Bradyrhizobium diazoefficiens: one gene and its partner. The main gene of each other region encodes a partner of the protein of the gene in region 2 in a complex. Links are inferred from orthologs where the notes say so. Each region holds a gene or a part of one and is shown on either strand. Other genes may lie near its edges.

Region 1 (5,915 bases), 350 kb from region 2 along the record:
GGCGCGTCAACAGCCCCGAGATCGCGGCGTCGATCGTGCTTCGGCCGCTCAGGATCGCCGCGACCGCCTCTGATACCGGCATCTCGATCTTTTGCGAAGCTGCCAGCTCGATCAGCACCGGGGCTGTGAACTCGCCTTCAGCAAGCTTACCGGCGGGCGGCTGCTCGCCGCGCCCGAGCGCAAGGCCCAGCGCAAAATTGCGCGATTGCAGACTTGCGCAGGTCAGGATCAGATCGCCGAGGCCGGACAGGCCGGTGAGCGTCTCGCTGCGCGCGCCGAGGGCGCGGCCGAGCCGCGTGAGTTCGGCAAAGCCGCGGGTCGTCAGGGCGGCCTGGGCGGAGGCGCCAAGCTTGCGCCCGACCGCGATGCCAACCGCAATCGCCAGCACGTTCTTGGCGGCGCCGCCGATCTCGACGCCGCGGATGTCGGTAGAGTGATAGGGACGGAAGGTCGGCGAGCCCAGCGCCAGCACCAGCGCGCTTGCCAAGGCTTCGTCCTTCGCCGCCAGCGTCACCGCGGTCGGCAGGCCGCGGGCGACGTCTTCGGCAAAGCTCGGGCCCGACAGGATTGCCGGCTGCGCGTGCGGCGCGGCCTCTGCGATGATGTCGGTCATGAATTTGTGGGTGCCGTGCTCGATGCCCTTGGCGCAGGCGATGACCGGCACCGGCTTTGCCAGATGCGAAGCCAGCATGTTGACCGCGCCGCGCAGATGCTGCGCCGGGGTCGCGATCAGGATCATGTCGGCACGTGCGGCCTCGGCGAGCTGGTGCGTGACGATGATCTCCGGCGCCAGCCGCATGCCGGGCAGCCGCGGATTGTCGCGGGTCGATGCGATCCGTGCCGCATGCTCGGCATTGCGTGCCCACAGCGTCACGTTCCGCCCGGCGCGCGCGGCCACAGTCGCGAGCGCCGTGCCCCAGGCACCCGCCCCGATCACTGCGACGGACTGGAACGCGGTCATGGCTAATATCCCGCCCGTGTCTTGCCGTAACCCGCCGGTGCCGTCGCGTTCGCATCCAGCAGCCAACGCGCGCGCGGCTGGGCTTCCATCGTGTCGGTCAGGCCGAGCGCGAGGCGCTCGGCGCCGGCCCAGGCGATCATCGCGCCGTTGTCGGTGCAGAGCGCGGGCGGCGGCATGATCAGCTGCGTTCCGGCCTGCTGCGCGACATCGTGCAGGGCGCCGCGGATCGCCTGATTGGCGGCGACGCCGCCGGCCGCCACGAGCGCGCGCGGCGCACCGAACTGCTCGCGGAAGAGCTTCAGGCCGACGCTCAAGCGGTCGGCGGTCGAGTCGAGCACAGCGGCCTGGAAGCTGGCGCAGAGGTCGCTGATGTCCTGCGGCGTGATTTCGGCCAGCCGGCTCGCCTCGGTCCTCACCGCCGTCTTCAATCCCGACAGCGAGAAATTGGCGTCGGGACGTCCCTGCATCGGCCTTGGAAACGCAAAGCGCGTTGCATCGCCGTTCGCCGCCGCACGCTCGACCTGCGGGCCGCCGGGATAGGGCAGGCCCAGCATCTTCGCGACCTTGTCGAAGGCCTCGCCGATCGCGTCGTCGACGGTGGTGCCGAGCCGCACATACTGGCCGACGCCGGTGATGGCGACGATCTGGGTATGGCCGCCCGAGGCGAGAAAGAGGCAGTAGGGAAAATCGATCCCATCGGTGAGGCGCGGCGTCAGCGCATGCGCCTCCAGATGGTTCACCGCGACCAGCGGCGTGTCGTGCACCATCGCGATCGCCTTCGCGGTGGTGAGCCCGACGATGACCCCGCCGATCAGCCCCGGTCCCGCGGCCGCTGCCACGCCGTCGAGCTCGGCGAAGCCGATGCCGGCGTCGCTCATGGCGCGGTCGATGATGCCGTCGAGCAGGTCGACATGCGCGCGAGCGGCGATCTCCGGCACGACGCCGCCGAAGCGGGCGTGCTCCTCGACCTGCGAGCGCACGATGTTGGACAGGATCTTGCCGGTACCGTCAGGCGCGCGCGCGATCACGGCCGCGGCGGTCTCGTCGCAGGTGGTTTCGATGCCCAGTACCAGCATTGGCGAATTGTTATCCAATTTGCGCCCTTGCGCTCATCCGGAAAGCAGAGTTCTGGTAACGCGGTAGCATTCCGGGGTCGGCTTGCGCAATCGTCACGCGCAGCCATCCTCGTCAATGCGCCGTGGTTCGGGAACACCAGCGATGTCCATTCTTGTCACACGGCCGGATCCCGACAACGAGGAGACCGCGGACAATTTGCGCGCGCGGGGACATGCGGTGCTGCTCGCGCCGGTGCTCAAGTTCGAACCGGTGGCGTTCCATGACGAGAGCGAGGTGGGTTATGGCGCCGTCATCGTGACATCCGCCAATGCGATCCGTGCCGTCGCGCCGCAATTGCGCGACCTTGGCCTATTGGAGCTGCCGCTGTTTGCGGTCGGCGAGCACACCGCCAACGTGGCGCGCGATGCTGGCTTCACGGAGGTGATCGTCGCCGGCGGCGATGCCGCGTCCTTGCGCGACAAGGTGGTGCAGAGTGCGCGCGACAAATTGCTGAAGACAAAAAGCACGCTGCTTTATCTCGCGGGTGCGGATCTGTCGCGTGATCTCGGTGGCGAGCTCGGCGCGGAGGGCTTTAGCGTGGTCACGCAGACGGCCTATCGCATGGCACCGATCAAGATTTTCCCGCGCGAGGTCTGCGAGGGCTTTGCCGCCCACGGGATCGAGGCGGTGCTGCATTACTCCCGGCGCAGCGCGCGGGCGTTCCTGGATGCGGCGCGGAACGAAGGCGTCGAAATTTCGGCGCTGGCGATCCCGCAATGCTGCCTGTCCGAGAACGTGGCCGCGGTGCTGCGCGATGCGGGTGCGTCGCAGGTTCTGGTTGCTGCGACGCCGGACGAAAATGCCTTATTTGAAACCTTGGAGCGTGCTTTGCGCACCCGTTTGGCGTAAGAGGTCGGGCCGAATCCGACGCAATCGGGTCCGCTCTGGTATGGAAGTGTGAGGAACCGTCACGATGGCCGACGACAAGCCTGAAGATACAGGATTGGCTCCCGAGTCCGGCCGTGCCAAGCGCACCCCGCCGACCATCGACCTTGAGGCGACTGACGTCTCGACCCAGCCGCAGGATGTGGCGAGTGAGCCCGAGGCTGAACCGGCGCCGGAGCACGCCGAGCCCGAGCAGGCAAAATCTGAGCTGGCGCACACTGAGGCGGAAGCCGCGGTCGCGTCCGCTTCCCCCTCGCCGCCGATTTCGCCCTGGGTCATTGCGCCGTTCTCTGGTGCTGTCGCCGCTGCACTCGTGATCGCGGTCGGCTGGCTGCTGGGCTGGCCCGCCGTGCAGGCGCCGCCCGCTGCGCCGCAAGTGACGAGCGCGACCGTCGATGCGCTCTCGGGTCGTGTTGCCGCGGTCGAAGCGAAGGCAGGCAAGCCCGCCGCCGATCCGGCCCTGGTGGCGCGGATCGACGCGCTGGAAAAATCTGCAGGCACTTTGCGTAGCGACATCGCCAATCTGCACGCCCAGTTCGACAAGACCGCGAGCGCGATGAACGACGCCAAATCTGCGCCTAGCACTGCCGGGGCCGATCTTGCCGCGCTCAACGAGCGCATCACGCAGCTCGAGCGCGCCAGCAGGACCGAACGGGCCGAGCTCGCGCAGCAAGGCGAGAAGATCGCCGATGCCAAGGCGCTGGACGACAAGCCGCTGCGCTACGTCGTGGCGGCGGCCCTGCTCGATGTCGCCGTTCGTCACGGTGATCCCTATCAGTCGCAGCTGTCCGCAGCGCGATCGCTCACCGCCAAGCCCGACATGCTGAAGCCGCTCGACACTTTTGCAGCGACAGGCATCCCGACGCCGGTCGCGCTGAGCCGCGAGCTGCTCAACATCGTGCCAAAGCTCTCGCCGCCGGCGGAGGCGCCGGCCGCCAGTGCCGGTATCGTCGAGCGCCTCCAGGCCGGAGCATCGAAGCTGGTCCGCATCGAGCGCACCGACGGGGTCGGCAACGATCGCGGCGCGATCGTTGCGCGGGTCACGGCCGCGGCGCTCCGCAACGATTTCGTCGAGGCGCGGCGCGAGCTGAAGACGCTGGCTGAAGCCGATCGTGCGCCGGCACAGGCTTGGCTCGACAAGACCGATGCGCGCGACGCCGCGCTCGCGGCCTCACGCAAATTCGCTGACGACGCCATGGCGGATCTCGCCAAATCTGGTCCGGGCAAGCCTGCTCAATAAGGTTCGCGCAACAATCGGCGCGTATAGGGATCGCCATGCTTCGCATCGTCCTCTTCCTCGTCCTGATTGCGCTGGCAGCGGCCGGCGCGGCCTGGGTTGCCGACCAGCCCGGCGATCTCGTCCTGACCGCGGGCGGTTTCCGCGCTACAACGACGCTGCCGCGGTTTGTGTTCTTGCTTGGCGTCTTCGCCGCAGCGGTCGTGCTGGTCTGGAGCATCCTGACGATGATCTGGCGCGCGCCGGGACGCCTGCGCCGCCGCAGCCGTGAAAAGCGTCACGCGCGCGGCCGCCACGCCATCACCCACGGCCTGCTCGCGATCGGCCATGGCGACATTGGCCTTGCCCGCCGTCACGCCGAATCGGCGCGGCGGCTTGCCCCGAACGATCCGCTCGCGCTGCTGCTGCACGCGCAGTCGGCCCAGCTCGAAGGCGATCGCGACGAGGCCCAGCGCGTCTTCCGCGCTATGGCCGAGCGCGAGGATACGCGCCTGCTCGGCCTGCGCGGCCTGTTCATCGAGGCGCAGCGCGCCGACGATGCGGTCGGCGCCGTCATGATCGCGGAGGAGGCGCTCGAGCTGTCGCCGTCCTCGACCTGGGCTTCGCATGCGGTGCTCGGTTTCCGCTGCGCCCGCGGCGACTGGAGCGGCGCGCTCGCGATCCTCGATTCAAATCTGTCCGCGGGTCTGATTGACAAGTCGGCCTACCGCCGGCAGCGGGGCGTGCTGCTCACCGCGCGCGCGCTGGAACTGGAGACCATGGACCGCGATCTCGCGCGCGAGAGCGTGATGGAGGCGGTCAAGCTGGCGCCAACCCTGGTGCCGGCCGCCGTGCTCGCCGCGAAGTTCGAGAGCGAGGCGCATCAGGTGCGCCGCGCCATGAAGCTGGTCGAGGCCGCCTGGCTCGCCAATCCGCATCCTGACCTCGCCGACGCTTACGCGCATGTGAAGCTGGGCGATTCCGCGCGGCAGCGCTTGCAGCGGGTCGAGACGCTTGCGGCGAAAACGCCTGCCGACAGGCCCGGCCATATCGAGGGCCAGCTCGCCATCGCGCGCGCCGCGATCGACGCGTCCGAGTTTGCCCGCGCGCGCGAGGTGCTCGCGCCCTACGTCAACGACCCCACTCAGCGTGTGGCGCTGCTGATGGCCGAGCTCGAGCGCACCGAGCATGGCGACGGCGGCCGCGCCCGCGCCTGGACCTTGCGCGCGGTGCGTGCCCGCCACGACCCAGCCTGGACTGCGGATGGCTATGTCAGCGAGCGCTGGCGTCCGGTCTCGCCGGTCACCGGCCGCCTCGACGCCTTCCAGTGGCAAACGCCGGTCGCGAGCCTTCCCTCCGACAAGGGCGCCACGATCGAATCCTCGGCCTTCGAGGAGGCCATGCTGGCCGCCCCGCCGCCGAAGCGGGTGACGGCGGCGCCGGCCGAAAGCCCGGTGGAACCGCCCGCCGCCCCGGTTCCGGCGCCGGCCGCCCAGGATAATTCGCCCCCTGAAGCCAAGGAAGTCGTCAAGGAAACGCCTAAGGAGGCGCCCAAGGACGTCGCCAAGGATGAGCCGGCGGTCCCGCCCGCGGAGCCGGTCAAGCCGGCCGACACCGCCGAAGCATCGCCGGTTGCGGAAACGCCGGTGTTCCGGACCCGGGCCGACCTTGGCAAGCCTGCGCCAGTGCCGATCCAGGCCGTCATCCCGATTGTCCGCGCCCCTGATGATCCCGGGG
Region 2 (5,735 bases):
GGCCGCGGGAAATTCAGTCTCGATCGCGCGGCCTTCGCTGCCGGCGCGCTTCAACAGCTCAGGCAGATGATGATAGCTCTGCGGGCCGACCACGACGTCGACCGCGGGCGCACGGCGCACGATCTCCTCGCCCTCGGCCTGCGCCACACAGCCCGCGACCGCGATTCTCATGGTGCGGCCGTTGCGCGCGGCCTCGTCCTTGGCAACGCGGAGCCGGCCGAGCTCGGAATAGACCTTCTCGGAGGCTTTTTCGCGGATATGGCAGGTGTTGAGGATGACGAGGTCGGCGTCCTCGGCACTGGCCGTCTCCACGAATCCTTCCGGCGCCAGCGTGTCCACCATGCGTTGGGCATCGTAGACGTTCATCTGGCAGCCATATGATTTGATGTGCAGCTTGCGCGGCGGCGTCATGGAACCCGAATTGAGGTGGAGGACCGCCCTCAGATATAGGTTGGAGGGCCAAAAATCCAGCGAAGGCAGCCATTTGGGCCGTCATTCCGGGGCGCGATGCAGTCGCTAACCCGGAATCTCGCCAAAACCTCTGGATTCCGGGTTCGACGCTGCGCATCGCCCCGGAATGACTGTGGCGCCTAGCCCGCCACGGCGTCCGCCTCGACCCGCCGGACCAGCTCCGGCAGCTGGTGCATGTCGGCAAAGGTCAGGTCGGCGCCGGCCCGGTGCAGGGCCTCGGCATGGCCTTCGCCGCAATGGCTGCCGCCGCAGAAGCCGAACACGGTCATGCCGGCCGCCCGGGCGCCGGCAATGCCGGCCAAGCTGTCCTCGATCACGACGCAGCGCTCGGGCGGCACGCCCATTTCGCGCGCTGCGAACAGGAACAGGTCGGGCGCCGGCTTGCCGTTTGTCACCTGCGAAGCCGAGAAGATGTTTGGCGCCAGGCGCTCGTAGAGCCCGGTGCTCCCCAGGCTCACCTGCATGCGCTGATGCGAGCCGCTCGAGGCGACACAGACGGCTTGCGTCACCACATCGAGCACATCATGGATGCCGCGGATCGCTTCGAGGTCGGCCTCGAATGAGCGGTGCAGCTCGTCCTGCAGGTCGCCGTGATAGGCCTCCGGCAGCTTGCGGCCGAGCTCGGTCTCGATCTCGGCGTTCGCCTGCCGCCTGGAGCGGCCGAGGAAGCGCGCGAACACCTGCTCCGAGGTGATCGGATAGCCATGCCGGGTCAGCACATTGGCATGGGCGCGACAGGAGATCACCTCGCTGTCCACGAGCACGCCGTCGCAATCGAAGATGATGAGGTCGATCGGCACTAAGGCATGATCCGGAAAAGTGTGAAGCGGTTTTCCGACAAGATCATGCCAAATCAAGACGTCGGCGTGTCGTCGTCGAGCGGAACGCAATAGAGCTCGAGCCGGTGATCGACGAGCTTGTAGCCGAGCTTGCGGGCGATCTCCGCCTGCAGCTTCTCGATCTCCTCGGAGGTGAACTCGATCACCTTGCCGTCGCGCAGATTGATCAGGTGGTCGTGGTGGCTGTCGCGCATCGTCTCGTAGCGCGCGCGGCCCTCGCGGAAATCATGACGCTCGATGATGCCGGCATCCTCGAACAGTTTCACGGTGCGATACACGGTCGAGATCGAGATCTTGTCGTCGACGGCGACGCAGCGCCGGTAGAGTTCCTCGACATCTGGATGATCGACCGCCTCGGCCAGCACGCGGGCGATGACGCGGCGCTGCTCGGTCATGCGCATGCCGGTGGCGGCACAGCGCGCCTCGATGCCGGACGCCTTGGATGCGGAAGAAGGTTTCAGTGCGGTCATGGTTGTCTGCCTGGCGGGCCGCTTTCTGCCATCAATGTTACGACAAGTCACGCCGCATCAGAAGGGCGTCCAATTGTTCCCCGTTCGGCTGCTTATAGTAGCGTTCGCGGCGCCCCACCACCATGAATCCGGCCCTCTCGTAGAGCCGCCGCGCCGGCTGGTTATTTTCCTCGACCTCGAGAAATATCGTGCGCACACCGCGCCCGGCGAGATGACCGAGATGGGTCATCAGCAGCGTGCGGGAGAGGCCGCGGCCGCGATGTGACGGATCGACCGCGATCGAGAGGATTTCCGCTTCGTCTGCGCCGATCCGCGACACCGCAAAGCCGATCGTCTTGCGGCCGAGGCGCAAGCGATGCACCAGCGTGTTGCGCTCGGTCATCATGCTTTCGAATTCGCCTTCGCCCCAGCCGTGCGCGAAGGAAGCGCCGTGCAGCTGTGCCAGCCGTGCAGCGTCGCGCGCGGACGCGGGCTCGACGGCGGCCGTGCCGCCGCGCCACCATTCCGAAAACCACTTCATCATGAGTTTGCGGCTTGCGCTGCGAGCGGCGGCAGTGCGGCCGGCTTTGCGTCGGGCGCCTTCAGATAGAACGGCCGCGCCGGATTGGTCTCGGGATCGGCCGCGGCACCGAGCCAGGCGACCCAGCCGATGCCGGGCGCGGGCTGCGCGTCCACCGCAACAGGCTGCGGCGCGTCCTTCGGCCAGCGCCCGGCGAGGAGGTTTGCGGCATTGCCGACCAGATGCGGGGCGCCGAACTGTGAGGCCGCGATCGCCTCGTCGATCGGGACAATTCCCGGCCGCACCAGCTGGCTGCCGTCGCCGGCGACGATCTGGAAATAGACGTGATCATGCCGGGCATCGATCGCGGAGATCACGGGCGCCGATTTGCTCTGGCCCACGACGGCCGCGGCATAGGCCGACAAGGTGGTCAGGCCGACCGCTGGCTTGCCGGCCGCAAGCGCAAGCCCGCGCGCCGCCGAGATGCCGACCCTCAGACCGGTGAAGCTGCCGGGACCGACGGTGACGGCGATGCGGTCCAGCGAGCTGAAGGTAAGATCGGCCGACTGCATCACGCGCGCGATCAGCGGCATCAGCGCTTCGGCGTGACCGCGCTTCATCGGAAGCGATTCCCGCGCGCGCAGCTCGGCCGTTTCGGTGTCGAGCACGGCTGCAGCGCAAGCGTCGAGCGCAGTATCGATGGCGAGGATCAGCATGAAAGAACGAATGGCGCGTGGTGAATGGCGATCAGTCTAGCCGATCGAAATCCCATTCGCCATTCGCTACTCGCCATTCGCGCTCTAATCACATCGGCCGGACTTCGACCACGTCGGGCACGAAGTGCTTGAGCAGGTTCTGGATACCGTGCTGGAGCGTCGCGGTCGATGACGGGCAGCCGGAGCAGGCGCCCTTCATGTTGAGATAGACGATGCCGTCCTTGAAGCCGCGGAAGGTGATGTCGCCGCCGTCATTGGCGACCGCCGGCCGCACGCGGGTCTCGATCAGGTCCTTGATCATGTCGACCGTCTCGGCATCGGCCTCGTCGAAGAACTCGTCCTCGTCGTCGAGATCGGCATCGCCTTGGGCCTCGCCGCCGGCGAGCAGCGGCGCGCCGGACATGTAATGCTCCATGATGGCGCCCAGGATCGCGGGCTTGAGCTGCTGCCATTCACCGCTCGCCTTGGTCACGGTGATGAAGTCCGATCCATAGAACACGCCGGTGACGCCGGGCACGTCGAACAGCTTTTCGGCGAGCGGCGAGCGCGTGGCCGCTTCGCGGTTGGAAAATTCCATCGGGCTGCCGTCGACCACGACGCGGCCGGGAATGAACTTCAGCGTGGCGGGATTGGGGGTGGGTTCGGTTTGAATGAACATGGGTTTCTCCAGACGTCGCCAGTTCAAGGCCGGCGCGTGCTCCATCCACTAGCAGATGGCGATGGCGAACGCACGGTCAAGGGGAAGTGGAGCATTAGTCCAAGATTTTCAGTGAGTTGTCCAGCGGATGGATGGGTAACAAAACAGACCGGATGGATAGGTAACAATCGTTCATGGTTTGGTCGGCTGCGGCGCTGCGCTAGCGCAGCGCCGCAGCCTGCGTGTTTTCTGGTCGATGATGCCGATCGGTATGTGGAAGAAGCGCACTTGCCATTGCCCATCGGCGGCCTCCTCGACGGCAACGGCCTCACCAATGAGAGCGCTGGAGATGTGAATGAGTTCGCCGCGCCACTTGATCTCGCCGTTGGAGCGGACCTGGCGCACCGCGGCTTCGGCTGGATAATCCGGCTCCGGAAGCCGCCTCGGCATCGCACGAGACGAAGGCTGATAGACGCTGGCAGGTGGGCGCTGGCCAAGTGACTCGTGCGGTCGTTCTTCGTTGTAGTCGCGCACGAATGCCGCGAAGCGACGAGCCTGCGCGGCCTGGGTCGGCGGCGGCGGCTGCATGGCCTCCAGAAGCGTGAGGTGAAAACGCTCGTGGCGGCCGTTCTGCTGTGGATGGCCGGGATCAATCCGTTCATGGCGGATGCCAAGCTTGATCCACCATACCGACAGTGCCGTCAGGCCCGTGGTTCCGGTCGAGGCGAACGGCGAGCCGTTGTCGGAGCGGATGATCTGCGGCAAGCCGTACTCGCGAAACGCCCGCTCCAGCAGCGGTTGGCACTCGGCATGTTGCGTGCTGCCCGTCGCCGCCAGGCTAATCAAATAGCGGCTGAAGCCATCGGTCACCGTGAACGGTTCAACGCGAGATCCGTCGCCCAGGCGGATCCAGCCCTTGTGATCGAGCGCCCATACATGGTTGGCATGCTGAGGCACCGTCAGTTGCCCCATGCGCGGCGGCGCACGCCGCCGGGTCCGACGGTTGCTCACCAGTCCCGCCCGTTTGAGAATCCCGCCCGCCGTCGAGGCCGACGGCCAATCGACGTCCCCTTGGCGAGCCTCAAGTTTGCTGACGATCTTGCGCGGTCCCCAGCTCGGCCGCTCAAGCCGCAGCCCCACAATCGCATCCACGATGTGCTGTGGTGTCGCCCGTCCATGAACCCGCGCGGCATGGGAGCGATCCGCCAGCCCGGCAGGTCCTTCCAACCGGTAGCGCTCCAGCCACTTATAACCGGTCTTGCGGCTAATCTCGTAGCGCTCGCAAAGCTCCGTCATCGTCCACAAGCCGGTTCGCTGATCCGAGATGAAGCGAACTCGTTCGTCCATTGTACAGCTCTCCCGCCAAGGCATCGGCTGATCCTCCCAGCCGACAGAGAACTGTCACCCATCCATCCGGTCTACTCTGTTACCTATCTATCCGGTCTGGACAGAGTTGCGCTACCCTCCCCTGGCGGGGGAGGGTCGATCGCGCGCAGCGCGAGCGGGGTGGGGTGATCTCTCCCCACGGGCACTGTTGGACGGGGAGAGACCGTCACCCCACCCCGTCTCATGTTTCGCTCCGCAACACGAGCCGACCTCCCCCTCCAGGGCAGGGTAAGAAAGAGCGACCTACGACAGCGAATCCACGCTTTGATCGCTCAGCGCACCCGAAATGATCGTCACCGGCACCGGGAACGTGCCCAGCGCATGCGCGAGCAGCGCGACCAGCGGCCCGGGTCCCTCGGCGCCGGGATTGGCGGCGAGCACCAGCATGGCGATGTCAGGGTCCTCGTCGATCACCGCCAGCAGCTGGTCCATCGCGGCGCCTTCGCGGATCACCCGCTCCGGCGTGATCGCGGCGATGCCGTTGGCTCTGCCGGCGGCGCGGTCGAGCGCGGCTTCGGCTGCTTCCTGCGCCTCGGCGCGCATGATGTCGGCGACACCAAGCCATTCCTGGCTCTGCTGTTCGGGCTCGATGATGCGCAGCAGCACCACGCCGCCGCCGGCGCGGATCGCCCAGCGGCTGGCGTAATAGACTGCGCGATCCCATTCGGCGGTGTCGTCGACAATGACGAGGCATTTGGGCTTGTGACCCGACTCGAA

Evidence for each region.
Region 1: the proteins of tsaB (region 2) and tsaD are in contact, whole or in part, in a solved structure (PDB 4WQ4), measured with the Escherichia coli proteins. The link is inferred for Bradyrhizobium diazoefficiens from one-to-one orthologs.

What each region holds. Positions count from the first base shown.
Region 1 is NZ_CP067100.1:384,266-390,180, forward strand. The notes cover bases 1-2,912. They hold tsaD (tRNA (adenosine(37)-N6)-threonylcarbamoyltransferase complex transferase subunit TsaD), read right to left. Parts: upstream 2,038-2,912; coding sequence 964-2,037; downstream 1-963. Other genes in these bases: JJB99_RS01765 (NAD(P)H-dependent glycerol-3-phosphate dehydrogenase), read right to left, coding at 1-961; JJB99_RS01775 (uroporphyrinogen-III synthase), read left to right, coding at 2,180-2,912. Also shown: more of JJB99_RS01775, read left to right, coding at 2,913-2,926; JJB99_RS01780 (COG4223 family protein), read left to right, coding at 2,991-4,202; JJB99_RS01785 (heme biosynthesis protein HemY), read left to right, coding at 4,238-5,915.
Region 2 is NZ_CP067100.1:29,122-34,856, reverse strand. What follows is about bases 1,148-3,879. They hold tsaB (tRNA (adenosine(37)-N6)-threonylcarbamoyltransferase complex dimerization subunit type 1 TsaB), read right to left. Parts: upstream 2,996-3,879; coding sequence 2,300-2,995; downstream 1,148-2,299. Other genes in these bases: JJB99_RS00115 (IS481 family transposase), read right to left, coding at 3,825-3,879; JJB99_RS00120 (NifU family protein), read right to left, coding at 3,084-3,653; rimI (ribosomal protein S18-alanine N-acetyltransferase), read right to left, coding at 1,818-2,303; JJB99_RS00135 (Fur family transcriptional regulator), read right to left, coding at 1,325-1,780; JJB99_RS00140 (HAD family hydrolase), read right to left, coding at 1,148-1,271. Also shown: tRNA (N6-isopentenyl adenosine(37)-C2)-methylthiotransferase MiaB, read right to left, coding at 1-411; more of JJB99_RS00140, read right to left, coding at 591-1,147; more of JJB99_RS00115, read right to left, coding at 3,880-4,979; JJB99_RS00110 (universal stress protein), read right to left, coding at 5,262-5,735. UniProt on the Escherichia coli protein: Required for the formation of a threonylcarbamoyl group on adenosine at position 37 (t(6)A37) in tRNAs that read codons beginning with adenine.